One region of the Terribacillus aidingensis genome, then DNA from elsewhere that is predicted to be linked to it. Evidence: a T-box and tRNA genes for the amino acid it is inferred to sense, from the RefSeq annotation. Region 1 holds a T-box; the other holds one or more tRNA genes.
The links. A T-box is a leader RNA that pairs with one kind of tRNA and senses whether it is charged. The one in region 1 lies ahead of alaS (alanine--tRNA ligase), so its partner is inferred to be a tRNA-Ala.
Positions count from the first base shown of each region.

Region 2: it encodes a tRNA-Ala, which carries the amino acid that the T-box ahead of alaS (alanine--tRNA ligase) is inferred to sense. The anticodon was not compared.

Region 1 covers NZ_CP159996.1:1,992,760-2,008,523, reverse strand. The annotation lists gene mnmA (tRNA 2-thiouridine(34) synthase MnmA) at 1-550, shown strand, start outside; gene ABXS78_RS10660 (tetratricopeptide repeat protein) at 605-1,279, shown strand; gene ABXS78_RS10655 (ATP-dependent RecD-like DNA helicase) at 1,293-3,632, shown strand; gene ABXS78_RS10650 (hypothetical protein) at 3,692-3,892, shown strand; gene ABXS78_RS10645 (AI-2E family transporter) at 3,858-4,958, shown strand; T-box leader at 5,001-5,213, shown strand; gene alaS (alanine--tRNA ligase) at 5,267-7,903, shown strand; gene ABXS78_RS10635 (IreB family regulatory phosphoprotein) at 7,971-8,234, shown strand; gene ruvX (Holliday junction resolvase RuvX) at 8,231-8,659, shown strand; gene ABXS78_RS10625 (DUF1292 domain-containing protein) at 8,673-8,960, shown strand; gene mltG (endolytic transglycosylase MltG) at 9,099-10,226, shown strand; gene ABXS78_RS10615 (O-methyltransferase) at 10,249-10,887, shown strand; gene udk (uridine kinase) at 10,917-11,549, shown strand; gene greA (transcription elongation factor GreA) at 11,669-12,145, shown strand; gene ABXS78_RS10600 (hypothetical protein) at 12,191-12,445, opposite strand; gene ABXS78_RS10595 (YrrS family protein) at 12,665-13,297, shown strand; gene mtnN (5'-methylthioadenosine/S-adenosylhomocysteine nucleosidase) at 13,311-14,003, shown strand; gene ABXS78_RS10585 (YrhC family protein) at 14,084-14,311, shown strand; gene ABXS78_RS10580 (hypothetical protein) at 14,339-14,464, opposite strand; gene sigK (RNA polymerase sporulation sigma factor SigK) at 14,516-15,214, opposite strand; gene mnhG (monovalent cation/H(+) antiporter subunit G) at 15,328-15,720, opposite strand; gene ABXS78_RS10565 (monovalent cation/H+ antiporter complex subunit F) at 15,701-15,764, opposite strand, start outside.
Region 2 covers NZ_CP159996.1:120,624-136,387, reverse strand. The annotation lists gene ABXS78_RS00805 (sensor histidine kinase) at 1-956, opposite strand, end outside; gene glmS (glutamine--fructose-6-phosphate transaminase (isomerizing)) at 1,097-2,899, opposite strand; gene glmM (phosphoglucosamine mutase) at 3,310-4,659, opposite strand; gene ABXS78_RS00790 (CdaR family protein) at 4,688-5,971, opposite strand; gene cdaA (diadenylate cyclase CdaA) at 5,964-6,788, opposite strand; gene ABXS78_RS00780 (zf-HC2 domain-containing protein) at 6,989-7,606, opposite strand; gene sigW (RNA polymerase sigma factor SigW) at 7,620-8,183, opposite strand; gene ABXS78_RS00770 (aspartyl-phosphate phosphatase Spo0E family protein) at 8,396-8,557, shown strand; gene ABXS78_RS00765 (hypothetical protein) at 8,639-9,130, opposite strand; gene ABXS78_RS00760 (MFS transporter) at 9,190-10,410, opposite strand; gene ABXS78_RS00755 (cytochrome c oxidase assembly protein) at 10,531-11,295, opposite strand; gene ABXS78_RS00750 (DUF2243 domain-containing protein) at 11,285-11,740, opposite strand; tRNA gene ABXS78_RS00745 (tRNA-Ala) at 11,880-11,952, opposite strand; tRNA gene ABXS78_RS00740 (tRNA-Gly) at 11,956-12,030, opposite strand; tRNA gene ABXS78_RS00735 (tRNA-Leu) at 12,052-12,131, opposite strand; tRNA gene ABXS78_RS00730 (tRNA-Lys) at 12,167-12,239, opposite strand; tRNA gene ABXS78_RS00725 (tRNA-Gln) at 12,267-12,340, opposite strand; tRNA gene ABXS78_RS00720 (tRNA-Tyr) at 12,346-12,431, opposite strand; tRNA gene ABXS78_RS00715 (tRNA-Thr) at 12,440-12,515, opposite strand; tRNA gene ABXS78_RS00710 (tRNA-Val) at 12,610-12,685, opposite strand; tRNA gene ABXS78_RS00705 (tRNA-Glu) at 12,696-12,767, opposite strand; gene ABXS78_RS00700 (NAD-dependent succinate-semialdehyde dehydrogenase) at 13,097-14,485, shown strand; gene ABXS78_RS00695 (DUF4334 domain-containing protein) at 14,620-15,165, shown strand; gene ABXS78_RS00690 (S8 family serine peptidase) at 15,364-15,764, opposite strand, start outside.

The DNA.
Region 1 (15,764 bases):
AACTGCGACGAAGAAAGATTCCACTGGTATCTGCTTCATTGGAGAACGTAATTTCAAAAGCTTCTTAAGCGAGTACCTGCCTGCACAGCCTGGTGTCATGTCCACATTGGATGGGGTTGTGAAAGGGAAACATGACGGTCTCATGTATTATACAATCGGACAGCGTCAAGGTCTTGGTATCGGCGGCGAAGGCGAACCATGGTTCGTTGTCGGAAAGAACCTGAAAGAAAACGTTCTTTATGTAGAACAAGGCTTCGATCATGACAGTCTGTACTCCGATGCCTTGATTGCTACTGATATGAGCTGGGTTTCCGAAACAGAACTAGCAGAACCGATTACGGTAACGGCTAAATTCCGTTACCGTCAAAAAGACAGCAAAGTGACGGTAACACCGATCGGTGAAAACAAAGTACGCGTCGATTTCCATGAACCGCAGCGCGCAATAACACCAGGACAAGCAGTCGTCTTCTATGATGAGGATGTATGTCTTGGCGGCGGTACGATCGATGATATCATCAAGAACGAACAACAGCTTGAATACGTCGGTTAAAACAGAAACCCTTGTCTTATGGCAAGGGTTTCCCTTACATAGAGGAGTGAAAGAATGGATCATATTAAATCAGGAATAGAAGCTTTGCAGAAGCAGGATTTAGAGGGAGCTGCCAAGCATTTTAATATAGCTATCGAAGAAAACCCAAAAGATCCAGTTGGATATGTCAATTTTGGCAATTTGCTGATGCGGATGAATGATTTAGAGAAAGCGGAACGCTTCTTCCGCCGTGCCATTGAGCTTGATGAGAAAGCTGCAACTGCTTATTACGGTCTGGGGAGTATGTATTACACTGGTGAAATGTATGAGAAAGCAATTCAGCAACTGATGGAAGCAGTGAAGCTCGGCCTGGATGAAGGGGATGTTCATTATCTCCTTGGTATGTCCTTACAGCAGTCTGGACAGGAAAAGCTTGCACTTCCTTATTTGCAGCGTGCCGCAGAGCTTGAGGATCGCGATGCTGCTATCGTTTTCCAGTACGGATTGGCACTTGCAACCGCAGGGGAAATCGATACCGCACAACAAGTGCTGCTTGACCTGCTGGAATGGAGTCCAAAGCATAGTGATGCCCTTTATAATGTAGGTGTCGCGTATCTGTATCAGCAGCAGTTTGAACAAGCGCTCGCATATATGGATAAAGCGCTCGAAGCACAGCCCGATCATGAGATGGCCATGCACGGAAAGGCGCAAATAGAACTGATTATGGAGCAAATCGAGAACGAAGAGTAAGGAGCACAGGCGTATGGAATATGGGGAGACTGCCGAGAGCCCAAAAGGCTTTGTGAAAGGTGAATTATTGCATACGATTTTCCGGAAAGAAGAAGAACAGTTTTCCATTATCCGGATCAAGGTATTGGAAACCAACGAGACGATCGCAGAAAAGGATATCGTCATCAAAGGATATATCGGAGAACTGGACCAAGGCGAGCCTTATCTGTTTTATGGTTCGATGGTCAGTCATAAACGATTCGGTGAACAGTATGAAGTGACGGAATACAAGCGGTATGTACCCGAAACGAAGGACGGGCTCATCCAATACCTATCCAGTGATCTGTTTTATGGAATTGGAAAACGGATTGCGGAGAGAATTGTAGCGAAGCTGGGTGAAAATACGATAGCGGATGTTCTATCGAATCCGGATTTGCTGGATGGTATCCAAGGACTGAACGATGAGAAGAAGGAGCGCTTCCTCCACGACCTTCGTACACATCAAGGCTTCGACCACGTGATGGTGCATCTGTCGAAGTACGGCATCGGGCTGAAGCTTGCACAGAAAATCTATAAAGTATACCGGGATGAAGCAATCAAAGTATTGGAGAAGGATCCGTACCAATATGTATTTGATATTGAGGGATTTGGATTCCACCGGGCGGATGAAGCTGCTCGTAAGAATAACCTGGCGATGGACCATGACAGCCGGCTACAAGCCGCATGCTTGATGGTGTTGCAAGACAGCATGCAGGCAGGTCATGTTTATTTGCCGAATGATGAAGTGCTAAAACAGGCCGCAGTCCTCCTGCGCAGTGCGCAATTCGGTATTAGTGCGGAACAAATCGAAGAACAGCTTGGTGTTTTGCATGCACAGAAAAAGGTTGTCAAACAGGAAGATCGTGTTTACCATCCGATGCTTTACTTTGCGGAAACTGGTTTTTGCAGCCATATGCAGCGCTTATCGGAAAAAGTTACTGAGACGGAAATTGTTCAGGCAGAGCTCCTGAAGATAATTGGCAAGCTTGAGGAAGCGGAAACGATCAGTTACGGGAAAGAACAGTTCGAAGCAATCGAGCAAGCGCTGCAATCGAAGGTGATGATCTTGACCGGGGGACCTGGAACAGGTAAAACGACGGTTATCAAAGGATTCATCAAAGCGTATGCGGAAATACACGAACTTTCGCTTGATCCAAAGGACTATAAAGATAAGGATGAGAGTTATCCATTCGTCTTGACTGCTCCAACCGGACGTGCGGCTAAGCGGATGCATGAGTCAACGAATATTCCGGCCAGCACGATCCACCGGTTGTTGGGTTGGGACGGTAACGACTCATTCGAGCGGGATGAAGATAATCCGCTAGCTGGAAGGCTGCTGATCGTCGATGAATTTTCCATGGTCGATATTTGGCTGGCAAACAGATTGTTCAAAGCTATTCCGGATGATATGCAAGTACTGCTTGTCGGAGATGAAGATCAGTTGCCTTCAGTTGGTCCTGGGCAGGTACTGTCGGATTTACTTCGTTCAGAGGCTGTACCGTGTGTGATGCTCAAAGATGTGTATCGACAGAAAGAAGGCTCCAAAATCATCACGATTGCCCATGCTATCAAGAACGGGACATTATCACAAGAACAACTGGAAAAGGACAAGGATTTCAACTTCATTCCTTGCCGGGAGCATCAAGTGGTCGATGTCATCACTCAGATTGTTGGCCGTGCCGTCGAAAAAGGCTGGGATATGCGTGATGTCCAGCTCCTGGCTCCGATGTATCGTTCGCAGGCAGGTATTCATGAATTGAATAAGCAGCTGCAGCAGCTGGTCAATCCCAAGGACAAGGAGAAGCGGGAGATGGCAGCAAAAGACGTTATTTTCCGAAAGGGTGACAAGGTCATCCAGCTTGTCAATGATCCGGAGGAAGGTGTCTTCAATGGAGACATTGGAGAAGTTGTCGCTTTGTTCCGCGAAGAAGAGAATGTCGAGCAGAAGGAGCAGCTTGTCGTTGCATTCGAGGAGAAGGAAGTCGTCTACGAAAGCAAGGATTTATCGAATTTGATGCATGCGTATTGTATCTCGATCCATAAATCCCAGGGCAGTGAATTTCCAATCGTTATTTTGCCTGTCGTGCCAGGATATCGCAGAATGCTCCGCAAAAATCTGTTGTACACCGGGATTACGAGGGCACAGCGTTCTTTGATTCTAGTTGGGGAAAAACAGGCATTTCTGCAAGGAATTCAAACAGAAGATACGAACCAGCGCTATACTTCCCTCGTGGAACATCTGGGTGGCTTCCACGAAGCGGGGGATGACATCGATCGGATGCTGCGTGAGGCAGAAGCAGAGCAGGAAGATATCTCTCCATACGATTTCATGTAGTATATACAAGGAAATAATTGGACATTCTAACATGTAAAAAGGATTTGGAGTGATCCAACATGTTGAAATGTCCGAATTGCAGCAGCAAAGATATCGGAAAGATAGGACCGGAACAATATTATTGCTGGGGCTGTTTTATTGAATTGTCGTATAAAGATGAGATGCTCTCCCTGCATCAAGTAGAGGAAGATGGCTCGTTGAGTTCCCTTGATGATTTGTTCACAGATGAAGAACGGAAATGCGACGGCGCATCATTCTAGTAATATGAAAGAGGCATCCCGTCTTTATCGTGTTCTTCTTTGGATGGTGACGATAGTCGTCGCCTTGCTGCTTTGTTTTCTGCTGATCAAGCTATACCCATTTTATCGTTCGTTCCTCCTGTTTTTAGGCGGACTATTCCTGCCTTTCATCATTGCAGGTTTGATTGCTTATTTGCTTCATCCGATCATCGATTTTCTTGCGTCGTGGCGACTGCCGCGCTGGCTGTCCATTTTGGTTATATATACGCTGTTTTTTGGTCTTACAGGATTCCTGCTGTACAAAGGCTTCCCGGTATTGATCAGTCAGGTAAAGGAATTCAGTCATAATTTGCCGGCATTGACACAGCGCTATGATCATTATGTGCAATTCATGTATGAACGGACAGCGTTCCTGCCGGAAACTGTGCATGATCAAATGGACGCTGTTTTACGTGGCTTGGAACAGCGCGCAGAAGGGTTTCTAAAAGATCTCTTGCATATATGGAATAAGCTGCCGCAAGTAGTCATTTTTCTTGTCGTTACACCAGTCATCGTATTTTATATGCTGAAAGATACGGATAAAATAGGCAATGCTGGTCTCTCGCTTCTGCCACGCCGTTACCGCAGCAGAGTTAAAGGCTTAGTGCTGCGTATAGATAATAATCTAGGCTACTATATTCGCGGAGTCCTGCTTGTGAGCTGCATTGTCAGTCTTCTGACTTGGACTGCATTCACGCTGATCAAACTGCCATATTCCTTGGTGCTCGCTTTATTGGTAGGAGCAACGAACATCATCCCATACTTCGGTCCGATCATTGGGGCAGTTCCTGCTATACTCGTCGGAATAACTATCAGCCCGAAAACGGCTCTCCTTGCTGGAATAATGGTTTTTATCATTCAATTGATTGAAGGGAACCTGCTTTCTCCCTTCATCGTCGGAAAAAGCATCCATATCCATCCGCTTCTGATCATTTTTGCTTTACTTGTCGGCGGGGAACTTGGGGGTATAATCGGTATGATCGCTGCTGTTCCTTGTCTGACGATAATCAAAGCCTGCCTGGATACAGCAAAGGAGACGGATGTTTGACAAAATCCGCTTTTTTATCTATACTAACGCTTAGATTTATAGCGAAAAGCGATGAAGGTACAAGTACATGACGTCCTTTTATTAAGAGAGGAGATTCCTTGGCTGGAAGAATCTCCATAAAAGTGTGATGGAAAGCTATACCGGAGCTCTAAGTTAATCCTTATCGGCTGCGCACCGTTATCCGCGTCTAAAGGTGATAGACCATTTTCCGGTCTATAATCAGGGTGGTACCGCGATCATACTCTCGTCCCTGCATATGGCAGGATCGGGAGTTTTTTGTGTGTTTACATAATAAAGGAGGCATTTTTATGGAAAGATTAACGTCTGCTGAAGTAAGACAGAAATTCCTCGATTTCTTCAAGGAGAAAGGACATAGTGTCGAGCCAAGTGCTTCACTTGTGCCGATAGAAGATCCTTCGTTGCTATGGATCAACAGTGGCGTTGCAACGCTGAAGAAATATTTTGATGGGCGAGTTGTGCCAGAGAATCCGCGTATCGTGAATGCACAGAAAAGCATCCGTACAAATGATATTGAGAATGTAGGCTTCACTGCCCGCCATCATACGTTTTTCGAAATGCTTGGAAACTTCTCGATCGGAGACTATTTCAAGAAGGAAGCAATCCTTTGGGCATGGGAGTTCCTAACAGATAAAAAGTGGATTGGTTTTGATCCGGAACGTCTATCTGTAACGGTTCATCCGGAAGATGAAGAAGCGTATCAAATGTGGCGTGATCTTGTTAAATTGCCGGAAGAGCGAATCATCCGTACAGAAGAAAACTTCTGGGACATCGGAGAAGGCCCGAGTGGTCCGAACTCTGAGATTTTCTATGATCGCGGAGAAGAATACGGCAACGATTCATCTGATCCAGAGCTTTATCCAGGCGGTGAAAACGAGCGCTATCTGGAAATCTGGAACCTTGTATTCAGTCAATTCAATCATAATCCGGATCACACATACACACCGCTTCCGAAACAGAACATCGATACAGGGATGGGACTGGAGCGTATGGTTTGTGTCATTCAGGATACGAAAACGAACTTCGAAACAGATCTTTTCATGCCAATCATCGAGAAGACAGCGACGTTTGCGACAAAAGCGTATGGTGAGACAGCAGCAGACGATACGGCATTCAAAGTTATTGCCGATCATATCCGTACTGTATCCTTCGCTATCAGTGATGGCGCGCTTCCTTCCAACGAAGGCCGCGGCTATGTACTCCGCCGTCTGATCCGTCGCGCAGTACGCTATGCAAAGAACATTGGTATTGAAAAGCCGTTCATGAAACAGCTAGTACCGGTCGTTGGTGATATCATGGATGCCTTCTACCCGCAAATACTCGAAAAACGTGAATTTATCGAGACAGTCATTCAGACAGAAGAAGAGCGTTTCCATGAAACGCTTGCGGATGGTCTGACTATCCTGAACCGGATCGTAGCAGAAGAAAAGGAGAAAGGTAGCAATGTCTTCCCTGGAACCGAAGTATTCCGTCTCTATGATACGTATGGCTTCCCGAAAGAGCTGACAGAGGAATATGTCAGTGAAGAAGGCTTCACAATCGATGAAGCAGGTTTCGAAGAAGAAATGAAGCAGCAGCGTGAACGTGCGCGTGATGCACGCCAGAAAGTGAACAGCATGCACGTGCAGGATAGCGTTTTGCAGGAAGTGGAAGCAGAAAGCACCTATGTCGGTTATGATCGTACAGAAACAGATACAGCTATCCTTGCGATCGTAAAAGATAAGCAGCTTGCTGATGTAGCGGTTGAGGGAGACGAAATTTTCTTCATCCTGGAAGAAACGCCATTCTACGCAGAAAGCGGCGGGCAAGTAGCCGATGAGGGCTGGGTGACGACGGAGACAGCGACAGTATTCGTACAAGCAGTCAAGAAAGCGCCAAAAGGACAAAATCTGCATCAAGCAGTTGTGAAGCAAGGACAGATTCAAGTGAAGGAAATCGTCCATGCAAAGGTTGATACAAGCAGACGTCAGCACGTAGTAAAGAACCATACTGCGACGCATCTATTGCATCAGGCTCTAAAGGATGTATTAGGTACACATGTCAATCAGGCAGGATCTTTAGTTGCGCCTGATCGTCTTCGATTCGACTTCTCTCATTTCAATGCGGTAACAAAAGAAGAATTGGAAAAGATAGAGGAAACCGTCAACGAAAAAATCTGGGATGAGCTTGCTGTCAGCACATCTTATCAAAGCTTAAGCGATGCGAAAGAGATGGGCGCGATGGCGCTGTTCGGTGAGAAATACGGTGATGTTGTACGAGTTGTTCAAATCGGTGATTACAGCCTGGAGCTATGTGGCGGTGTGCATGTTCGAAACACGTCCCAAATCGGCCTATTCAAGATTGTTTCCGAAAGCGGTATTGGTGCTGGCACGCGCCGAATCGAGGCAGTCACTTCAAAAGAAGCTTACCGGTTCACGCAGCAGCAGCAGCAGATTCTTTCACAAGCTGCAGCAGAACTAAAAACATCAAACGAACAAGTACCTTCCCGAATTGAAGCGTTATTCGCGGATCTTAAGGAAGTTCAGCGTGAGCGCGACAGCCTGCGCAGCAAACTGTCCCAGCTCGAAGCTGGCAACATATTGGATAAAGTAAAAGAAGTAAAAGGTGTTAAAGTGCTTGCAGAACAAGTGGATGTAGCAGATATGAACCAGCTACGCGGTATGGTCGATGATCTGAAACAAAAGCTTGATAGCGGTGTTATCCTTCTGGCAGCAACAGCTGAAGGCAAGGTACAGCTAGCTGCTGGTGTATCCAAGGACTTGATCGGACGCGGTCTGCATGCAGGTAACCTGATTAAAGAAACTGCCAAACGCTGCGGCGGCGGTGGTGGCGGCCGTCCGGATATGGCGCAGGCTGGCGGTAAGAATCCGGAGCAGGTTCCGGATGCACTTGCATATGCGGCAGTTTATGTCGAAGAGCAGCTTTGATTTTCCAAATCCGACAGAAAAGTATATACTGAAAAAAAGACTGGCAATTTAAGCGAGGTGGCTTCACTTGAGTTCGATGGATAAAACGATGAAATTCAACTTTCCGGAAGAACCGATGGACGAGAATGTCCGGGAAGTACTAATGTCCGTATACGAAGCATTGCGGGAAAAAGGATACAATCCGATTAATCAGATTGTCGGCTATCTGCTGTCTGGGGACCCAGCTTATATTCCCCGGCATAAAGATGCCAGAAACCTGATCCGCCGCATGGAGCGGGATGAGATTGTGGAGCAACTGGTAAAATTTTATTTGGAACAGAATAAATCATGACTGACATACTAAAGACGATGGGATTGGATGTCGGATCGAAAACGATCGGTGTGGCAATCAGCGATGGACTTGGCTGGACGGCCCAGGGTCTGACTACAATACATTGGAATGAAGCAGATTTTGAAACAGCAAAGAATGAATTGGAGCAGATCATTCAGCAGCATGGTGTACAGAGAGCTGTCATTGGCTTGCCGAAGAACATGAATGGTACAATCGGTCCCAGGGGAGAGGCTTCACAAGTCTTCTCCCAATGGATCAATGAGGAATTCAAGATCGAAACAGTGCTTTGGGACGAGCGTCTGACGACGATGGCAGCAGAACGAGTACTGCTTGAAGCCGACCTCAGCCGTAAAAAACGCAAGAAAGTAATCGATAAGATGGCAGCAGTCATGATTCTTCAGGGCTTTCTGGATTCGAAACAATAAGGAGTGTAGCCAAATGGCATTGGAAGAAAAAGAACGTATCATCATCCCGGACGAAAACGGGGAAGAACATTTATTCGAAGTCTTGTTCAATTTTGACGTGGATGAAACAGGACACTCATATATTGCGGTCGTACCGGCTGAACAAGCTGATGCGGACGATGAAGTCGAAGTGTTCGCTTTCCGCTACGAAGAAAAAGGCGATGACAAGGATCTGACATTATTCCAGATCGACACAGAGGAAGAATGGGAAATGGTCGAAGAAATGCTGAATACACTTACTGATGAGGAAGACGGCATCTAATTTGTAATAGGCAGTCCTCTCTTTCCGATAAGGCAGAGAGGATTTTTTCTTGCAGCTTTATCCGCATAAATTGTCGGACGGGTGGAGACCCGCTTGACGTTTGTTGTATAATAAGGCGGATAAAGGAGGAAAGATAGCTTGACTGCCTCGAATGATGATCTTTTTCAACAGAATCGGGACAGAAGAATGGAGGAAGCAAGCGTCGTGCGGAAAATAGTTTTAATGATCATATCCGTAATAATCGTACTTCTATTGATTGGTGCACTCGGAACCTTTATCTACGTGAATGCCAGTATGAAAGCTGTCGATTCAGACAATGATACAACACAGGTTGTCGAAGTTCCTATGGGAGCTACTGCTAGCTCAATCGGTAAATCCCTGGAGGAGCAAGGTCTGATTAAAAATGCTTTCATCTTCAGGCTGTATGTGAAGTTTTCTGGTGAAGCCAACTTCCGCGCGGGAAACTATGAGCTTTCCCCTTCCATGTCCATGCAGCAGGTCGTCGATGAATTGAACGATCCAGAGGCGGGGAATACCCCCTCTGCATCTGCTGCAGTTCCGGAAGGATCCGATATCGAGGAGATCAGCGTAATCCTGTCTGGGTCATTAGGAATAGACCAGCAGGCTTTCCTGGATAAGATGAAAGATGAAGCTTATATCAAACAGCTCATTAGTGAATATCCGGATTTTCTGACGGAGGATATTTTGAATAAAGATATACGTTATCCGCTTGAAGGATACTTATTTGCGGCTACTTATAACTTTACATCCTCTGATGACATCACTGTAGATAAGGTGGTTCATATGATGCTGGATAAGTCTCAGCAGATTATTTCACCATATTTGGATGGATTCAAACAAAAGGAATTGAGCGTGCATGAAGCGTTGACATTCGCTTCGCTTGTCGAGAACGAAGCAAGGAATGAAGATGAGCGGAAAAAGATTGCCGGAATCTTTTATAACCGTCTGGCAGACGATATGAGGCTGCAGACGGATCCTACTGTGCTGTATGCATTAGGAGAGCATAAATCTCGCGTGTATTACAAGGATTTGGAAGTGGATTCACCTTACAATACATATCAAATAAAAGGGCTTCCTGTCGGCCCGATAAGCAACTTCTCAGAGAATGCGCTCGAAGCCGTGGTCCAGCCGGAAGAATCCGATTATTTGTATTTCCTCGCCGGGGACGATGGAGAAATTTATTATGCACGGACATTCGATGAACATGAAGAATTGATTGAGAAGCATATGCACTTGGATGAGTAAGCAGGTAAAGTGAGGAATTAATATGTTACAAGCAATAATGGGTTACTTGGAGGAGTATGTGGAGTCTTCTCCTGAATGGGCTAAGAAATTGGAGGAGCTTGCTGCAGAAGACCGTGTACCGATAATGGAGCCGCTTGGGATACAATTTTTGATGCAGCTGATTCGGCTTCATCAGCCAGACAAAATATTGGAAATCGGGACAGCAATCGGGTATTCAGCTCTAATGATGCGTCACGCGAAACCAGATGTCAGCATCGTGACCGTCGAACGTGATGACGTACGTTACGATCAGGCCGTCACCCATATCCAAGCGCAAGGCGCTCAGGATGATATTTTGATCCTTAAAGGCGATGCATTCGATTTGGAAGACAAAATAAAAGCGCATGCCCCGTACGATTTTGTCTTCATCGATGCAGCCAAAGGGCAATATCAACGTTTCTTCGAAGCTTATAGCGAGATGCTCAGTGAGCGAGGTGTCATTGTCAGTGACAATGTTCTATTCAAAGGGTATGTGGCGGACGATAGTGAAGCTACACCACGCAAAGCTAATATCGCAAAGAAGATCCGAAAATATAACGACTGGTTATTCCAGCATGAAGCGTTCCACACGACGATCCTGCCGGTAGGCGATGGAGTAGCTGTCAGTGTGAAGAAGAAATGAACGAGGCAGTAGGAAGAGGAGTAGGAGCAATGGCAAAGAAACCTATCATTATCGGTGTTGCAGGAGGATCCGGATCAGGGAAGACGTCTGTTACAAGATCCATCTACAAACGGTTTACAGATAAGACAATTCTAGTGATCGAGCAAGACTCGTATTACAAAGATCAATCTCATCTTCCGTTCGAAAAACGTCTCAATACGAACTATGATCATCCATTCGCCTTCGATAATGAATTGCTAATGCAGCATTTACAGGCACTTGGTGAGCAGCAGGCGATAGAGAAGCCGATCTATGATTACAAGATCCATACACGTTCTGAAGAGACAATACCAGTTGAACCGAAGGACGTTATCATTCTGGAAGGAATACTGATCCTCGAGGACGAGCGACTGCGTGATATGATGGATATAAAGGTGTTCGTTGATACAGATGCAGATCTACGGATTATCCGCCGTTTGCTGCGTGATATTAAGGAACGCGGACGGACAATTGATTCAGTTATCGAGCAGTATGTGAATGTAGTACGTCCGATGCATTTGCAATTCATCGAACCAACAAAGCGGTATGCAGATATTATCATTCCAGAAGGCGGAGAAAACCACGTAGCCATCGATTTGATGTCTGCGAAGATCGAAACGATTCTCTCCGGCCGCACTACGTGACTCGTACAGATAAGTATTGAATTTTCGGCAGGAATCTGCCATAGTATGGAATATGCATGAAAACGCTATAGAAGTGAAGCAAAGGGAAAGAATCTTTTAGAGCTCAAGGGGTGGTTGAATTGGCTACAGAAAAACAATATTACATGACAAATGAAGGTTTGGCGAAGCTTGAGGAGGAGTTGGAGTATCTAAAAACAACTCGTCGTCAAGAGGTTGTCGAGCGTATTAAAATCGCGCGAGGCTTCGGTGACTTGTCCGAGAACTCCGAATATGATGCGGCAAAAGACGAGCAAGCATTCGTCGAATCCAAAATCGCTACAACAGAAAACATGATCCGCAATGCAGTGATTATCGAAAGTGATACAGATAATCCTGATATGGTTGGAATGGGTAAAACAGTTACCTTCATCGAACTGCCTGACGGGGAAGAAGAAAGCTATACTATCGTCGGAAGTGCAGAAGCAGATCCGTTCGAAGGTAAAATCTCAAACGATTCTCCGATTGCAAAAAGCCTGATTGGCCATGAAGTCGGTGAAGAATTAAGTGTCTCCACACCAGGTGGCGACATTCAAGTCAAAATTACTAAAGTAGAATAGACATAAAACAAAAGCTGCTTCCGAATGATATGGAAGCAGCTTTTATTATTGAGCCTGATGAATTGACTCTGCAGATGATTTCTCGAACGGGAAAAAGGGTATAAGCTTTTGCAGGATAAAACTTTCTTTGTCGAGTGCCAGCAGAAATGAAAAGACAACTTGTTCTTTCACACTAGTGAAAGACAAACAGCATTCTTCCGGTAAGAAGATAGAGAAGGTCTCGGCTTCCTTGTCGTAGCCGACATACTCGAACGATTCGTGCCCCCAAAGGTTCGTATCCATTCTTGTCACTTTCATCACGTTTATCTTCCTCCTCTTCCACAGGAATCATGATGACTGATCAAAGTAGTCCTACCTGCTTTTCTAATTTATATAGTTAGATATATATGCACAGAATCCTTCCGGTATGTCAAAATTAGAGATGCTTCAACAAAATCATCAAAAGAAAAAGAGCTTATAATATGACTTTGGCTTCGCCTCAGTTCATAGTATAATAGAGACCAATGAGGAGGGATGAGCATGGCGGATGATAATCAGGATTTTTCCAGATTGAATAATAGAAACAGACGCAGAAAACCTAGGAAGTGGCTTAGTGTTGTCCTGGCAATTGCTGGTGTCGCCCTAGTCGTCGTGCTGCTCGTAGCAGTTTTGAATGATAAACCGGCAATGGAAAATCAAACAGCTGACGAACAGAATCAAAAATCCATCGCAGAACAACTCCAAGGCAATAACGATTCTAGCAATGGCGAAGATACAGAGAAAGCTGATGAAGAGAAGCAGGATGACGATGAGAAAGAAAAGGAAGACAAAAAAGAAGCTGAACCTTCAGATGATAATGTGAAGGAAGCGTATTCGAAGGACTGGGAGCCGGTAGGCACCGAGCAGTCCGGGACTCATACGACAACCTTTGAAAAAGGCACGCAGGACTGGAATGAAATGATGCAGGCCGTTGGAGGAGCAGTTGGATTGGATCCAGCCTCGATGACAGCTTGGTGGGTAGAGAACAACGGCAATGGCGGTAATGATGTCATTGCAACAGTCTCTGCAACTGATTCAGAAGAGACATTCCGTGTATTTGCCAGCTGGGTGGATGGAAAAGGCTGGCAGGCAACAAAAGTGGAAGTACTGAAAGAAAACGATAGGAAGAGTTAAAGGAGCAGGCAGAATGACAATCGGGATCATTGGAGCAATGGATGAAGAAGTAGCATTACTGAAAGAAACAATGGCATACAAAAAAGAGGTCATTGTAGCAGGGTATGAAATTACAGAAGGCACACTATCTGATAAACCAGTTGTCCTGCTTAAATCGGGAATCGGAAAAGTGAATGCAGCACTCGCTGCATCTATGCTGATTGAACGATATGCACCGGAAGCAATCATCAACACTGGTTCAGCGGGCGGATTTGCTTCGAATCTGGAAGTAGGGGATATTGTCATCTCTGATTCGGTCGTTCACCATGACGTGGACGTAACAGCATTCGACTATGTTTATGGTCAAGTACCGCAAATGCCGCCAGCTTTCCAGGCAGATCAGGAGCTGGTTCAGCTAGCCAAGAGTGTTATTGATCAATTCCCTGATACGAACGCTGAAATCGGTCTTATTGCGACCGGTGATAGTTTTATGTCTGATCCAGAACGTGTAGCATTTGTCCGGGACAAGTTCCCAGCTATGCTGGCAGCGGAGATGGAGGCTGCTGCAGTGGCTCAGGTGTCGTATCACTATGGAACACCTTTTGTCATTGTACGGGCGTTGTCTGATATTGCAGGCAAGGAATCGTCTGTATCATTTGATGCTTTCCTTGACCAAGCTGCTCGCAATGCAGCGACATTGATCATGAAAATGGTTGAACGCTACTAACACTTATGACAGCAATTACCAGGTAATTGCTGTCTTTTTTTGTGTTACAATGTTGCTAGATTGGAAGAGGAGGCGACAAGATGAATAAAAGACAACAGCAGTTGATTGACAAGATTGCAGATTATCGTCGTTTTGCATTGGCGCTTCTGATTCTTGGCAGTTATTTATACATTGGTTCGGTTATCAATGTTTATTTGGCACCTACAGACAAAGCAGATATCCTGTTTGCTATGACTGGCGGATGCGTAATTACAAGCATACTGATCTGGTTTGCAATAGAAAGATGGAAAAAACAATTAGAAAGCTAAACACTCCGGTAAAAACCGGAGTGTTTTTTAATCCCATATATTCTCCCAAGCATAAGCTCCTCCTACAATAAGCAGGACAAGGAAGGCAGCAATAAGCACGCCGGTGCTTGTTCGCTGCTGATAATGACTGGGTGAGTAGCTGTTCGCATACATATTGGTAACCTCCTTCTTAACAGAATAGTAAGGTACAGATAGCATATGCTTTTATGTGCGATGCTGTCGGTAGTATTCATGGAAAATTTTCATCAGTGCACGTTTTTCGATGCGGGAAACGTAGCTGCGGGAAATATTTAATTTTTTTGCAATTTCACGCTGTGTCATATCTTCTTCGTTATTAAGTCCATAGCGACTGACTATTACTTCTTTTTCACGTCCATCCAGGATACCGATATATTCCTTTATCTTCTCGACTTCCATATTCAACTGGATATACTCAATGATATCTTCATTGTCTGCTTGGAGAATGTCGATAAGGCTGATTTCGTTACCTTCTTTATCCTGACCTATGGGATCATGCAGGGAAATATCCTTCTTGGTCTTCTTCAAGGCCCGTAGATGCATAAGGATTTCATTTTCGATACACCTAGCTGCGTATGTAGCGAGTTTTGTGCCTTTATCACTCGAATAGCTTTCGATTCCTTTAATCAGTCCGATTGTACCGATGGAAATGAGATCCTCCGAATCTTCGCCAGTGTTTTCGAATTTCTTTACGATGTGAGCAACCAGACGCAGGTTATGTTCAATTAACTTGTTACGGCTTGTTTCATCCCCTTGCTGCATCCTTTCGATATGCAATGCTTCTTCCTCGGGTGGGAGAGGCTGAGGGAATGCATGGTTCTTTACATAGGAAACGAAAAACATTGCTTCCTTTACTAGAAGTCCGATAGCACCAATAATACTCACTTCATTGCACCTCCTGTACACTCTCAAAGATTGCCTATACACTCACTTTATGTGAAGGAGTCTCTGAACGTGTCTGTCCAGAAGAAAAAGAAAAAGTGAATGCCCAAGGGCATTCACTTCGATTTTCGTTGTTGTTTTTGTCTTCGCTTCTCTCTATCGATTGCTTCCTGGTATTGATCCTTCAACGTTCCGTATGGTTTTGCTCCGCGAAGGTGAGCAGCTCTGGATATCAGATGACTTGCGACAGGGGCTGTGAGAAAGATGAACAGAACACCAAGGATTAATTTTCCGCTTATGATTCCGTACTCGGTGTAGTGGAAGATAAAAGCACCGATAAGAATTCCGGCAACACCCAGTGTAGAACCTTTACTCGCTGCGTGAAGCCTTGTATAAATATCAGGGAAGCGCAGAATACCTACAGATGCCGTGAACATGATAAATGTACCGCCTGACAGAAATACGATTACAAAGATATTCAGGATGATTTCAATCGTCTTCTGTATCAATTAAATCACCCTTTTCCAAATAGATTGCAATTGCTACTGTTCCT
Region 2 (15,764 bases), 1.7 Mb from region 1:
ATGCTTCCTCCAGGAGACTCAAAAATGACTTGCGCCTCTCTTGTAGAACTATGCTTCATAATATTCGTCAATGCCTCTTGCACCGCACGATAAATCGCGAATGACTGCTCACCAGTCAAAGGAGCCGCAAACGCCCCATGCTTTACCGAAAAGTTGATCTTCATGAAACTCTCTGTCTCTAATTTCCGAATCAGCCGAATAACACCCTGTAATCCGCCCACTTCATGTTGCTTGAATGACCGCACCGCCTGCCGCGTTTCCTCCAGACTTTGTTCAGCCAGTTCTTTCAGCTTCTCAACCGTTTCCTTATCCTTCTCAGCAGCCGTTAAACGAAAAGCTTCAAACTGAAACAGCAGCGCCGTCAGCTTATGCCCAACTGAATCATGAATCTCATGTCCAATCAGCATCCGCTCATCCTGTCTCGCTTGCTGCTCCTCTACAAGAAGCTGCCTCTTCATTCTTCTGTATTCTTCCAGTAAGGCTTCATTGCTTAATCGTGCCTCTTTTTCTCGATTATGTATAACTTGATGATAAAGCAAAGCAACTACAAGTAAAAGATAATATAATGCACTCCAGTATAATTGCGAAGGAGTGACTGTTGACATCATTAAAATCACCGCAGCACTCAAAATTTGCACAGAAAATACAATTAAACTTTTAATTCGAGAAAGATAAAAAGCCGCTTCAGCCATTATCAAGGATTGTATAAGAATTGCAAATAAGCTTAATTCGTTGTTTATAGGGTAGAAGATGAGAATTGTCAGTAGTGCTTGTGTACAGAATAATAGGGTTTGTATTAGCGGCTTTTCTTTAAAAAGCGGCACTATGAATAATAGAATAAAAAAGACACTTATACCTGTTAGTCGTCCTACAGTTAGAAATGCGGCATATTCCCAATAGGCTAAAGTCCAGACAACAAAGTAAATGGAAAGCCATATAAAATACGTTTTCTTCATATAAAGTCCCTCCTTTCTTTTTCTCGAAAAAAAAGCACCATACTCATAAATAATAAGTATGGTGCTTCTCTGTTTGTATTGTATATACGCTAAGAACGAATTCCATAGCGAATGAGATATTGTGCGTTAACTGGTAAGACTTATTCCACCGTTACACTCTTAGCCAAGTTACGTGGCTTATCAACATCCGCACCACGCTGTACAGCTGCATAGTAAGCAAGCAATTGAAGCGGTACGACACTTGCAAGTGGTGTTAATAGCTCATGCACTGCTGGGATGACGAAGGCGTCTTCGTCATGCTCCAAGCCTTTCATGCTGATGAGCAATGTGTTGGCACCGCGTGCGTTTACTTCCTGTACGTTACCACGGATGGAGTGGTTCAGGGAGCTTTGTGTCGCTAGTGCGATTACTGGTGTGCCTTCTTCGATCAAGGCGATAGTTCCATGTTTCAGTTCTCCTCCAGCGAAGCCTTCTGCTTGGATGTAGGAGATTTCTTTCAATTTCAATGAACCTTCGACGCAGACGAAGTAATCGACACCGCGGCCGATGAAGAATGCGTTGCGGGATTCACTTAGATAGCTTTGTGCTAGTGTTTCGAATGTTTCTTTTTGATCTGTCAGTACTTCCATTGCGTTCGCAACGATCGCAAGCTCCTGAAGCGGGTTGAAATCAAGTGTGATTTCTTTGCCTTTTGCTGCGTCTACAGCTAGCAATAGCATAACTGCCATCTGTGCTGTATATGCTTTAGTAGAGGCTACCGCGATTTCTGGGCCAGCATAAAGTGGCAATGTGAAGTCTGCTTCACGAGAAAGGGTGGATCCTGGCACGTTTGTGATTGTAAGTGCTGGGTGTCCGAGTTCTTTGATTTTCACCAATACGGCTCTGCTGTCAGCAGTTTCACCTGATTGGGAAAGGAATATGAATAATGGCTTCTCAGATAGAAGCGGCATATTGTAGGCGAATTCACTTGCGATATGCACTTCAACCGGAATTTTAGCCAGGTTTTCAATGAATTGTTTACCGACTAGTCCAGCGTTGTAGCTTGTTCCTGCTGCTACGATGTAAACACGGTCTGCATTTACCATCGCGTTACGGATAGCAGGTTCCATTTTAATTTGTTCCGCTTCATCCTGGTAGTGCTGGATGATTTTACGGATAACGAATGGCTGCTCATCTGTCTCTTTCAGCATGAAGTGATCGTATGTGCCTTTTTCTGTATCGGCTGCATCGATTTCCGTTTTGAAGCTATCGCGTTCTACTGTCGTACCGTCAAGCAGCTGGATTTCCACGCTGTCACGGCGAACGATAACGATTTCTTTGTCACGGATCTCTTTGTACGTATCTGTTTCGCGAAGTGTTGCCATCGCGTCACTTGCTACGACGTTGAAGCCTTCGCCGATACCTACAAGCAATGGGCTTTTATTTTTTGCCACAAAGATTGTTTCTTTATCGTCTTTATCGATCATTGCAAGGGCATAAGAACCAGTAAGCAAGCTGACCGCTTTACGGAATGCTGCTGCTGTATCCCCTGTCTCTTCATACATTTTCTCTACAAGCTGTACAACGATTTCTGTATCGGTATCACTTTTCAATGTTACGTCAGAAAGATACTCTTTACGGATGTCGACATAGTTCTCGATTACACCGTTATGCACAATCGTGAATTTGCCAGAAGCGCTTTGGTGCGGGTGCGCGTTGTCTTCGTTCGGTGCACCATGTGTCGCCCAGCGTGTATGGCCGATTCCCATTGTGGATGAAACGCTATGATCTACTTTTTCACGCAATGCAGCAATGCGCCCTTTTACTTTGAAAAGGTTCACGCCTTGCTCATTTTCGATTGCGATACCAGCTGAATCGTATCCGCGATACTCCAGCTTCTCTAGTCCGTTAAGCAATACTTCCTTCGTATCATTCTGTCCAATATATCCTACAATTCCACACATGTCGTTGTTGTCCTCCTCAAGACTTGGAAGGGGCAAACGAACGGCCTGCGCTAAGCTTAGGGGCGTTGTTTGCCCCTTTCTCGTTTTATCTATTTTTCACATCTTGTTTTGTCCTTATCCAGAGAGTCGCCTCTCTGCTTTCAGCTCTAAAACATGACGACTGAGATGTGTGCAATCGGGAGGCATCCGCCGAATGGTTCGATAAACCTCCACCTCGTCAACTTACCCCACCGCTCGGGATAAGTCCTGGCGCTTTTATGATGTTGTAACCTCTATCCTCACTTTCCTGCTCGAATGACTAACCTCTTCATTTTACATGAAGGAAATCATGTTGGTCAATTCTTTCTTGCATGTAAATAAAGTATGCGCAAAGGTAGTGTTCCGTTCCCCTGCGCATACATACTTTGGTTTTATTTAGTTCCCAGTACTTGTTCGATGACAGCAACAACTTTATCTGCATATTTCTCACAGTCTTCTTTCGTTGGTGCTTCCACCATTACCCGTACAAGCGATTCCGTACCGGAAGGTCGTACAAGAACGCGTCCTTGATCACCAAGCTCCTGCTCAACTTCTGCGATGGAGTCAAGGATTTGCTGGTTCACAAGTGCCTCCTGTTTATCTGTTACCGGCACATTTTTCAGGATCTGCGGGAAGATCTCTACTTCTTCAGCAAGCTCGGACAGCTTCTTGCCTGTTTCTTTCATAACATTGATCAGCTGCAATGCTGCCAGCATCCCATCACCAGTTGTCATGTAATCCAGGAAGATGATATGACCGGATTGCTCACCGCCAAGATTGAAATCACCGCGGCGCATTTCTTCCATCACATATCTGTCGCCGACAGCTGTCTTGTTGCTCTTGATATTATGCTTATCCAGCGCACGGTAGAAGCCGATATTACTCATGACGGTCGATACAACTGTGTTGTGACGCAAACGTCCATAATCGTTCAGGAATTTAGCACAGATGTACATGATTTTGTCACCATCGACGATTTGTCCTTTTTCATCGATAGCGATCAATCTGTCACCATCACCATCGAAGGCAAGTCCGACATCTGCTTCTTTTTCCAGAAGGAAATCACGCAATGTTTCTGGATGCGTGGACCCGACGTTTTTATTGATATTCAATCCATCAGGCGATGAACCAATCGAAGAGATATCCGCTTCCAGATCCGCAAACAAGTGAGTCGCAATGGAAGAAGTTGCTCCATGGGCACTGTCAATCGCAATGTGAAGCCCTTCGAAATCGTTATCGATCGTACCTTTCAAGTATTGAATATACTTTTGGCCGCCTTCGAAATAATCATTGATCTGACCTAGGTCAGCTCCGGATGGACGAGGCAGTTCATCTGTCTCTGCATCGATCAACTGCTCAATTTCGTTCTCCTGCTCATCAGAAAGCTTGAAGCCATCCGGACCGAAGAACTTGATTCCGTTATCCTGTACAGGGTTATGGGAGGCAGAAATCATAATACCTGCAGCTGCTCCCATATTCTTTGTAAGATAAGCAACACCTGGTGTACTGATGACACCGACGCGCATTACCTCAGCCCCGATGGACAGGAGGCCCGCAACTAGCGCTCCTTCAAGCATTTCACCAGAAATACGTGTATCCCTGCCGATCATCACTTTTGGTCTGTCTTCACTTGTCTTTGTCAGCACATAGCCGCCATATCTGCCTAGCTTGAAGGCCAGCTCCGGGGTGAGCTCCTCATTCGCAATCCCCCTGACGCCGTCCGTTCCAAAATATTTTCCCATTGTTACCTCTCCTTCACATGGCTCACAGTCACTGTGTCTGTGTATCTGTATTCGTATCTTCTTCACTCGTTGCATTTTCTGCGGATTGAACAGTTATTGTGGCTTCGTCCTGGCTCGGGGTAAGCTCGATGTTCTGAGGTCCTGATACATCGATCTGGACTGTCTGCTCCCCTTCTTCCAGGCCGCTTCCATCAATTGTCGCCGTAATATCGTCAGCCGACAAGCCTTCGATTTCACTCTGCGCTCCACTTACTGTTACATCGATCTGCTCATTCTGCGGATCTGTTAGCGTTGCTTCCAGATCATCAGGCAGGTCTTCGATTGTAACCGGAACGTTCTCGATTGTCGTCTCGCTCGTTTCTTCCAGCTCGATATCAACTGATACCTGCTCGTCACTTGCTGAGCGTACATTATCCGGCAGCTGCAAGTCCGCATCTATCGTCTGGTTCTCAGTCACCTTGGACAAATCAATCTCTTCGGTACTGATCGAATCGATACCATCCAATGTATCCTGAGGTGCATAGATTGTCACTTCCTGTTTTTCAGGTGTGAGCGAAGCAACAGACACATCATCTGGCGCTTGCCCCTTTGTCTTTACTTCTACAGGGACAGTCTTGCTCGGATTGCTCACCTGCACCGAAACTTCGACTGTTTCCGGCTGTACATTCACACTCAGCTCATTGCCCTGGGCGTCATATACTTTTACAGGCGCTTCCCTGCTATTAATGTCAGCATCTATTTCTGTCAGATCCACATAAGCACGCACACTGGCAATTTGGTCGATGACCTCTTGTGTACTTACGATTGAAACCGTCTGAGGTTCCACAGTGGAGCTGTCAACTTGGAATCCTGCTGCCATTTGGTCTTCATTGGTATAGCCTACGTTTACGTTAAATTGCTGTGAAGCTTTTTCTTGAATTGTCACCTCAATCGAGGCTGGCTGCATATATACCTGCAGGTTGTCCGAGACATTTTCGTAATGCAGCTTCACTGTATGCGTGCCGGTATCCAGATCTCTCAGATCGACATACGCTTCATAGTTCTTCTGCTGTATCGCTGCCGTTACATCACTTGCCGGCCCGACAAGCTGCATCGATACATACTCCGGAACGCCGCTGACAACATATTTCGAGTCATCGATCCGGATGCCGACAGGTGCATCCACTGTGTTTGTTTCATCCGAGCTGGTGATCGGAACCTCACCCGCACGGTTATCTACGTCCGATTCCGCACTTACATAGGCATAGAGAAGGACAGCAAACACAAGCGATACAACACGCAATGTCCATGGACTCTTCAGCCATTTATCCATTCTTACCCCTCCATCTTCTCGCCTTGGAACCGGAAGCTGGTACGCCTACTTCTCTATCGAGGATCTCTTTCAAAGCATCTGGCGTGATGTCACGGAACAACTCTCCGTTCTTCGTACAGGAAATCGCCCCTGTCTCCTCTGAAACGATGATTGTCAGTGCATCTGTCACTTCACTGATCCCCATAGCCGCCCGGTGACGCGTCCCAAGTTCCTTGGAAATGAACGGACTCTCCGATAGCGGCAGGTAGCAGGCAGCCGCTGCAATCTGGTTTTCTTTCAGAATGACAGCTCCGTCATGCAATGGCGTATTCGGGACGAAAATATTCGTGAGCAGTTCGAATGTCAGGTGACCATTCACCGGAATTCCTGTCTCGATATAATCTCCCATACCTGTCTCGCGTTCAATCGTGATCAGCGCACCGATTCGCCGCTTCGCCATGTAATTACAGGACTTTACAATCGCTTCTATGTTCTTATTCGTTTGTTCTTCCTCCGATCGCACGTTCCGGGAGAAGAAGCTGCCTCGTCCGAGCTGCTCCAAAGCACGCCTGATCTCCGGCTGGAACAAAACGACGATGGCCACGAATCCCCACGTAATCGCCTGCGAGCTCAGGAAGGCGAGCATCGGGAAGTCGAGTATCTGCTCACTGCTCAAGAAAGCGATTATAACAACGATGAAGATCCCCTTCAGCAGCTGAATCGCTTTCGTTCCCCTTATGAGCATTAAGACTTTGTAGAAAATGAACCATACTGCTGCAATGTCCACGATAATCCGCAGTATGGATAATATAGAAAGTTCACTTAATCCCCCAAACATGGATACACGTCCTTTTATATATGAATAGCTCGAATTTCTTCGTACATTATAGCACAGTTCCCCTTTAACAGTCGCTTACCAACAGAGGGAGTAATTTAACCTTACTGTCCCCTGTTATCTTAACGTAATACAGGCTTGTACTGCCAATGATATAAAGGTAAAAAAAAGAGAGCCCTCTTACAAGCAGCTCCACTCTAACATTAAAATGTAACTAATTCTTTTATATGATACCAAGCCCAGCCGAATATCCGGTCAATTTCCTGATATTCACCTGATATATTATCAACAGAAGCCATATTCACATTAGCACCAGGATCTTCGACGAGGTCGCCATTGATGATGGTGACATCGCCATCCACCTGACCCCTTATATCCAAATCACCGTTTTCGACAACCAGGTCCCCCTTGACTGTGACGCCCTCCGGTACAATGACGAGATCATTCTCTACTATCAAACCCTCTTGCTTCGATACACTTACACTGCTATCACTATTCCAAGCAGATAATCCGCTTGTGAACATGAATAGGAAGAATACTGCAGCAGCTGTGATGACAGGGTGCGTACGGAACCACCTCATATATCCGACGCGCTTCTTTTCTTTCGGCAAGTTCGCCATGACACTGGCGGTGAAGCCGGCCGGTGCACTCAACTCATAGGCAGCGCCGCTAAGCAGGCTTTCCGTCTGTTTGAGCTCACGGTAATGCTGATTACAATCTGGGCAGGTCTTCAGGTGCTCCCGAAGCTGCTGTGCTTCTTCCTCCGAAGCGTCTCCATCCAGATACAGATGCATAAGCGCAAGGCTTTCTTCGCAATTCATGTGTTACCCCCCTTTATACGTGGCGCAGTTTTTTCCGTAGTAGCTCTCTGCCACGGTGGATACGCGTCTTCACTGTCCCGAGCGGCAGGTCCAGGATTTCGCCGATCTCCGCTAATGATAAATCATCCAGGAACCGCAATACGATAACACTGCGGTACTTTGGCGGAAGGGACAATATTTCCTTGTGGATATAACTTTGAAGCTCCATGCTTTCGACTTCTTCCTCAGGCAGTGCCTGATCGGCCGCCAGCTGGGAATACATATCCAACCCCTCTGTTCCCTTCACCTCGGCATCCAGATGAAAATCAGGCTTTTTCTTCCGCAGACGATCGATGCTCAAATTCGTTGCGATCCGGTAAAGCCATGTGGAGAATTTCCGGTTCTCGTCAAAAGAATGGATGTTGGTGTAAGCACGGATAAATGCCTCTTGGGCGATATCCTGCGCTTCGTGGCTGTCTCCGACCATTCGGTATACGATATGGTACACCTTGTTCTGATAAAAGGAAACAATTTCCTCGAAGGCCGCATGATCACCCTTCTTGACGTTTTTTATATGATATTTTATGATGTTCTCCATGAAAATCCTCCCGCCTAACTGCGGCTTCTTGATAACGAATGACGTTCCGAAAAGGTTTCACTTTCCCAAAAAAATATCTTATTTCAAACCTTAAAGTGGGCCAGCAACAGTTTTTTCTTGTTTTTTATATTTTTTTAAAAAAATGACGTTTTAAATAAAAGAGCAAAGGGTAATCTTATCAGCAAATAGTATATCAGATTCTGGAGGTCAAAATGGTTACATTAGACAATCTTTTGGAAAAAATCGAACAGACGCGCAATCATATGCTAAACCTTTCACGCCGCATGCCACTTACATCCGAAGCAGTTGTCACAGCAAGCGTACAGCTGGATGATCTATTGAATGAATATGAAAAGCAGAGAAAAAACATGTAGTGCCAATTAACAGCCTGTAAGGGAAGCTGTTAATTTTTTTTTTGCATAAAAAAAGCACGTACACGAGGTACGCACTTTCTATTAATGGCGATCTTCTGCCCAAGCACCTTGTTTAAGGAAGTAAGCTTTCACATCGTTATGAAAACCGACACTCGCCTCAAGCGGGAAAGCATCCCCGCCTGCTCGCTTGTAGCAGTCAGCAAACCAGGCAATCATCACCTGTTCATCCGCTTTTTCAACAGCGTCCTCCTGCAGTTCACGGAAAGCTTCGAATGCATCACTAGCCGTATCCGGCAGCTGGAAGTACGGAATCTCCTCTGCCACTTCTTCACTTCCGCCAGCGTATTTATCGCCCATTTCATCATAATAGCGTTCATTACCATCTGCATCGAGTGCATAATACATGATCGTCAGCTCAAAAGCCATCGGCTCCTTGAACATACGAAAAGCAATTTTCTCCACTTCCGGGAGGAAAGGCAGCTGGAAAATCTGCTTCAATTCGTTTATTACATCCTCCGAATGCTTCTCCAAGGTGACACTCACTGCCTCCGTATAATCTTGTATGGTAAACAAAGCGTTACCCCTCCTTCTTACTCTCGCTCTACTTTACCATACAGGAGTGTAAGAACGCATCAAGCAAGCGTCTTACCCTTCGTTTCTTCTCCAAGGAGCCAAACTGCCGCTGCAGCAACGAGAACTGTTACACAGAATAGAAGGAAAACAGTGCTGACAGATATACCTAACGCGCCTCGATATCCAATCAGCAATGGCCCCAGGATTCCACCGATCCTCCCGGCAGTTGCTGCGATCCCCGAGCCTGTTGCACGGATAGCAGTAGGATACTGCTCAGGGGTATAAGCGTATAAAATACCGTAAGCTCCCAGATTGAAGAACGAAAGCAGCATGCCCGCTGTCAGCAGCATGCCTGCTGACTCCGCATTACCGAACAGCACTGCGCTGATAGCCGTACCTACCAGATAAATGATAAGTATCGGCTTCCTTCCTACCTTCTCAATCAGCCAAGCAGCAGAGAAGTAACCTGGCAGCTGGGCGAGTGTCATGATTAAGACGTACTCGAAGCTTCGCACCATATCGAATCCCTTTTCTACCATCACACTCGGCAACCACAGAAACATGCCATAGTAGCTGAGCATAATGCAGAACCAAACAATCCAGAGCATCAGGCTTCGTTTAGCAAATCCTTTCGCCAGCAATTGACGGATACCCGACATGACAGAAGTTTTTTGTTTCAGCTTCGTATAAGACGGTGAATCCGGCAGATTCTTACGGAGAAAGACTGCGAATAACGCAGGTATAGCTGTCAGCAAGAGAGCAACTCTCCAGCCGTAATCCGGGATGACGAAGTAAGAGATAATTGCCGCAAGCAGCCAGCCGACAGCCCAGAAGCTCTCCAGCAGCACGACCATGCGCCCTCGTCTCTCTGGTGCTACAGACTCCGACACTAATGTAGATGCAACCGGCAGCTCCCCGCCGAGTCCTGCACCGATAAAGAAGCGCAGCACAACGAAAATAAAGTAAGAAGCTGCCAAAGCGGATAATCCGCTCGCTATGGAGAAAATCAAAATCGTGATCATAAAGACCGTCCGCCGGCCTACACGGTCCGCCATAATTCCGAAAACAAATGCCCCAACAGCCATTCCGATGCTATTGATACTGCCAATCCAGCCCGCTTGCTGGGATGATAATCCCCAATCCAATGTCAGCGCCGTAATAATAAAAGATAAAATACCAACATCCATTGCATCAAACAACCAGCCTGTTCCGACAATCCCGAGCAGCTTTCGTTCTGAAATCGGTTTAGTTGTTTTATGACCTGCTACTGTTCGTTCCATTCCAGCACCTCTGCGAAAAGTATTATGTGACACATTAAGTTTACAGGTGTCTTGACACTTTGTAAATCGGTTACAGCGGTATTTTTACCAAAAATAGCAGCAATCATCAAAAAAGCTGCCTTACTCGGCAGCTTTTGCAGCAGATAATGAAGTTTTAGGCGCAGCCGCTTGATACCATTGCCAGCACAAAATGACGATTATAGTGAGATCGATCAGATCACCGCCATAGTACATTAACATTGCTCCCTGCCGCGCATCAGCAGGAGCTATGCCCATAGGCGGATTCGCGTACAAATACTTCGACAGTATGCCGTGTCCTGCAAGGGCAAAGACAAATACGATCACCCGGTAAAGATAGCTCTTCCGGTATGGGACGGGATCTGTATACAACATAGCCAGCGTGAATAAATAACCCGCAGCAAATACATGCAGATGGACCAGCATCGAAACCAAGGCTGATTCATGCATGAGATGGAATAGGTGCGTTGTATAGAGAAGCCATAGACCTCCGATATTCAGTACGGCTGCAGTGATCGGATGAATGAGGAAACGTGCATATCTGCTGCGAAAAACACGAGAGACTGACCTTGCTCCCGATTGCGAAAGCGCGCGCAGGAGCAAGGTTACAGGCTGCGATAAGATGAGCAGCAAGGGTCCAAGCATCCCGAGCAGCAAATGCCCAATCATATGATAGACAAAGCTATGGTGCGCATGCATTGCTATTGGCCCTGCAACAGCCTGAAGGCCGATTACAATGCCGCTTACAAATAACACAAGCTTGCGCAGCGGCCAGGTTTTGAAGCGCTTCGCAGAATACTTCATTGCCAGCAGATAAGACAGTATACAGCAGGAGGCTATAATCAGAGCTAATCTTTCAACGTACATGCTCTTTCCCCCTCGAAAGACGGATACACCAAATACCCGCTGCTATCAACAGGACAGCGATTATGTTCCAAACCAAGTCATAATAGAAGATATCGACTCCATAACGAATCTGGTGAATGCGGAACAACTTATGCTGAATCAGGCCATCATACAGCTGGAAGACACCACTTCCCACCAAAACAGCACCACTCCATCTAAGTGGAATAAGACCTCTGCGTCTGCGAAGATCAGCAAAAAGGAACAATCCTCCAACCGTCGCAAACCAGCTCAGCGCATGAAAGAAACCATCCGATACAAGCCCCAAAGTCGTAGAAGACAAATCGTAAAAATGATGCCAATGCAAAAGCTGATGAAACACAGCTTCATCGATGAATGCAACCAGACCAACACCGAACATAAATCCAGAAAAGATATTCCTGCGTTTATATGTAGATCTATCCTCCATTCGTATCCTCCTACCAAAAGACTTTTATCTAAACTGTTTCCCGATTGGCTTAAGAATAAACAAAAAGGCATAGGAGATTTACTCCTATGCCTGAAAAATGAAAAAAAAAACCGCCCAGATGGACGATTTTTCATATGAGTGGAGCCTAGCGGGATCGAACCGCTGACCTCCTGCGTGCAAGGCAGGCGCTCTCCCAGCTGAGCTAAGGCCCCATATGGAGCGGAAGACGGGATTTGAACCCGCGACCCCCACCTTGGCAAGGTGGTGTTCTACCACTGAACTACTTCCGCTCAGCAGTATAGTAATGATGATGCGGGTGGAGGGACTTGAACCCCCACGCCGAAGCACTAGATCCTAAGTCTAGCGTGTCTGCCAATTCCACCACACCCGCGTAATAGAAACAGTTACTGGAACTGATCTATAAAGTGAGCCATGAAGGACTCGAACCTTCGACCCTCTGATTAAAAGTCAGATGCTCTACCAACTGAGCTAATGGCTCAAAAACATTCTATTGAAAAGAAGTAAATGGCTGGGCTAGCTGGATTCGAACCAACGATCACGGGACCAAAACCCGTTGCCTTACCGCTTGGCTATAGCCCAATAAATGGTGGAGGGAGTAGGACTCGAACCTACGAACCCGATGGGAGCGGATTTACAGTCCGCCGCGTTTGGCCAACTTCGCTATCCCTCCAGCATAAGTGGTGCCGGCCAGAGGACTTGAACCCCCAACCTACTGATTACAAGTCAGTTGCTCTACCAATTGAGCTAGACCGGCAAGTTATTTAATTCATTGACTCGAACGTCACGAATGATATCATATCATTATCCAAACAACTTGTCAACACTTTTTAATTACTTTTTTAAGCAAGTGGTGGAGGATGACGGGCTCGAACCGCCGACCCTCTGCTTGTAAGGCAGATGCTCTCCCAGCTGAGCTAATCCTCCAAAAACTTGATGACCCGTACGGGATTCGAACCCGTGTTACCGCCGTGAAAGGGCGGTGTCTTAACCGCTTGACCAACGGGCCAGGATGTCTGTTTTTCATCGTTACGTTTTTCGTAACTCGAAACTGACAAGAGTTATTATATACAGGAATGCAAGGCTTTGTAAACCCACTTTCTTAATTTCTTTTAATTCAGATAATTAATCAGTAGATTACACCCCTTCTCTCTTGCCAAAAACCCCGTTACATCAACGTTTATAGCTATTTTTATCACTTCTGTTCTTCTTGCATATTTTCCTCTCAAAACAGGAATATAAACATGAACATCAAAAATTGTGAGCATTTTTTTGTCTGATAGAAAAAATCCTTGTTATGCTTTTACTATGAAATAAACAAGAAAAGGGGCGTTCGACATGACTGAAACATTCGATGTAACGAATCCAGCCACCGGTGAATTGATCAAAAGAGTAACAATCGATTCAGAAGAAGCAATAAACGAGAAAATAGAAAAAATCAATCAAGCCTTCCCTTCCTGGTCCCGAACTTCTGCAACGGAACGCAGTAAGCTCCTCCGCGCTTGGCATGACAAGATGATAGAAAACAAAGCAGAGCTTGCTGCATTGATGACAGAAGAAAACGGCAAGCCGCTAAAAGAGTCAGAAGGTGAAGTATTATATGCAGCTGGCTATATCGAATGGTTTGCAGAAGAAGCAAAACGTGTATACGGCCGTACCATCCCTGCCTCCACTACCGATAAGCGTTTGCTGGTAACTCGGGAAGCAGTCGGTCCAGTAGCCGCAATCACACCTTGGAATTTCCCAGCAGCAATGATTACAAGAAAAGCTGCTCCAGCATTAGCTGCGGGCTGTACATTCATTATCAAACCCGCACCAGATACACCGCTGACAGCCATACGGTTAGTCGAAATGGCTCATGAAGTCGGAATTCCGGAAGACGTTATCCAATATGTAAATGCTGATGGCGAGATGGTAGGGAAAATCTTCACCGAGCACCCTCATATCCGGAAGATTTCCTTTACCGGCTCTACTCCTGTCGGCAAACTGCTCATGAAACAGAGCGCCGATAGTGTCAAGCATGTATCCATGGAGCTCGGCGGACATGCTCCGCTTATTGTTGATGAGTTTGCAGATATTGACCGTGCTGTGAAGCATGCCCTGGCATCAAAATTCCGGAACGCGGGACAGACATGTGTTTGTGCCAATAGACTGCTCGTCCACGAATCCATAAAAGACGAATTTACAACAGCCTTCACTAAAGCTGTATCCGAAATGAAGGTAGGTCTTGGTACAGAAGAAGGTGTAGCAATCGGCCCTGTCATCAATAAGAAAGGCTTTGATAAAATTGTGGCTCAAATTGATGATGCAAAGTCCAAAGGCGCTAAAGTCCTTACTGGCGGCACGTATAATGCAGATGCCGACAAAGGCTACTTCTTCGTCAATCCGACTGTTCTTGATCACGTAACGGATGACATGGACATCATGCATGAGGAAACATTCGGGCCAGTTGCTCCGATTACCACTTATACAGAAATCGATGAAGCGATTCGTCTGGCAAATGATACACCATATGGCTTGGCGGCATACTTCTTCACAGAAAACTATCGCCGCGGACTGTATATTGCCGAGAACCTGAAATATGGTATTGTCGGCTGGAATGACGGCGGTCCATCTGCCGTTCAAGCTCCATTTGGCGGTATGAAGGAAAGCGGCGTCGGCCGCGAAGGCGGAATCGAAGGAATTGAGCCTTATCTGGAAACAAAATATATCTCAATCGGTATATAAAAGAAGGACCCGTCACTGACGGGTCCTTCTTCTTATATCTTTAGCATTAGTTGTCACTGCAGCATGTCCAGAATAAATCCTATGATACTATTAGATTGGTCTTGAAATATCTTTATCACAAAGGAGTTGGACAGATGGAGAATATCGATCTCCTAAACGTAATATTACGTAATGGTACATCACAAGAAGATGCCCTTGCTTTTTATGATCAGCTGGATATTGTTGAGCCAGAAGAAATGATTGGGATGTGGAAAGGAGAAGAAATCGTAACTGGACACCCACTGGAGGGACTTTTAACAGCATCAGGTTGGTACGGAAAAGAATTTATCGATGAAGAACATGTCCACCCTTTAGTTTTCAAAAAAAGTAATGAGGTTCTCTATACTATTAATCCAAATTTGCTTCCTATCAATTTTCTTTTGCAAAGCTTGCATAACATTCCCAAGAAAATCCTCCCCTCATCTATGACAATATTACGACCTATCCTAAAAACAAATAAGAGTAAAGCAAGGTTACGAAAAGTAAAACATAGAGGGAAAGTTACCTCAGCAATGATCTACGACAATAAAGGGATAATAGATGTTTTTAGAAAAGTTGATGCAAACACGCTTTTAGGTATTATGGATATAAAAGAACAATTTCCAGATAAAGCTTTCTTCTTTATATTAAGGAAAGTGTAAGCCTAATTATTATTAGTGAATTAAACTAGACAAGGGTTAATCCTAATGGTACATACCCTTTGCGCCAGTTCCGTCTTCCATATTCTTTCATGAAGCTATTCCTCAATCTTGTGTCCGAAAGCTTAAAAGCGATGTCGTATCGATGATTAACGATAAAAAGAAGGGCCTCTCCAATAATTCGGAGAAGCCTCTTCTTCGTTATTCCACAAATACCTTTCCAGCTGCAGTTGCTTCCGTCTCATTCCCGAATGCATCTGTTGCTTTCACGACCACATCCGCTCCATCTAGTTTCGCAGATGACGTTGCTGTCCAGTAGCCTACATAAAGGCCATCTTCGGTTTCCCTCATCGGCAGCTCTGTAGCTTGGGATGATGTCCGGAAATTGGTCAGCGGTGCCTTCAAGTAGAAGGTCGCATCCTCTAGACCAGGCTCTGATTCGAAGGAGATCACAACTGTTTCACCAGGCTGCACTTCTGCATCCTGATCTGGCTTCACATTTCCCAGTACAGGCGCAGTGTAGTCTGCTTCCAGCTCGATAACTTTCCTTGCTTTATTTCCTGCCTCATCTGTCGCGACTACTTTAATTTCATTGACGCCCT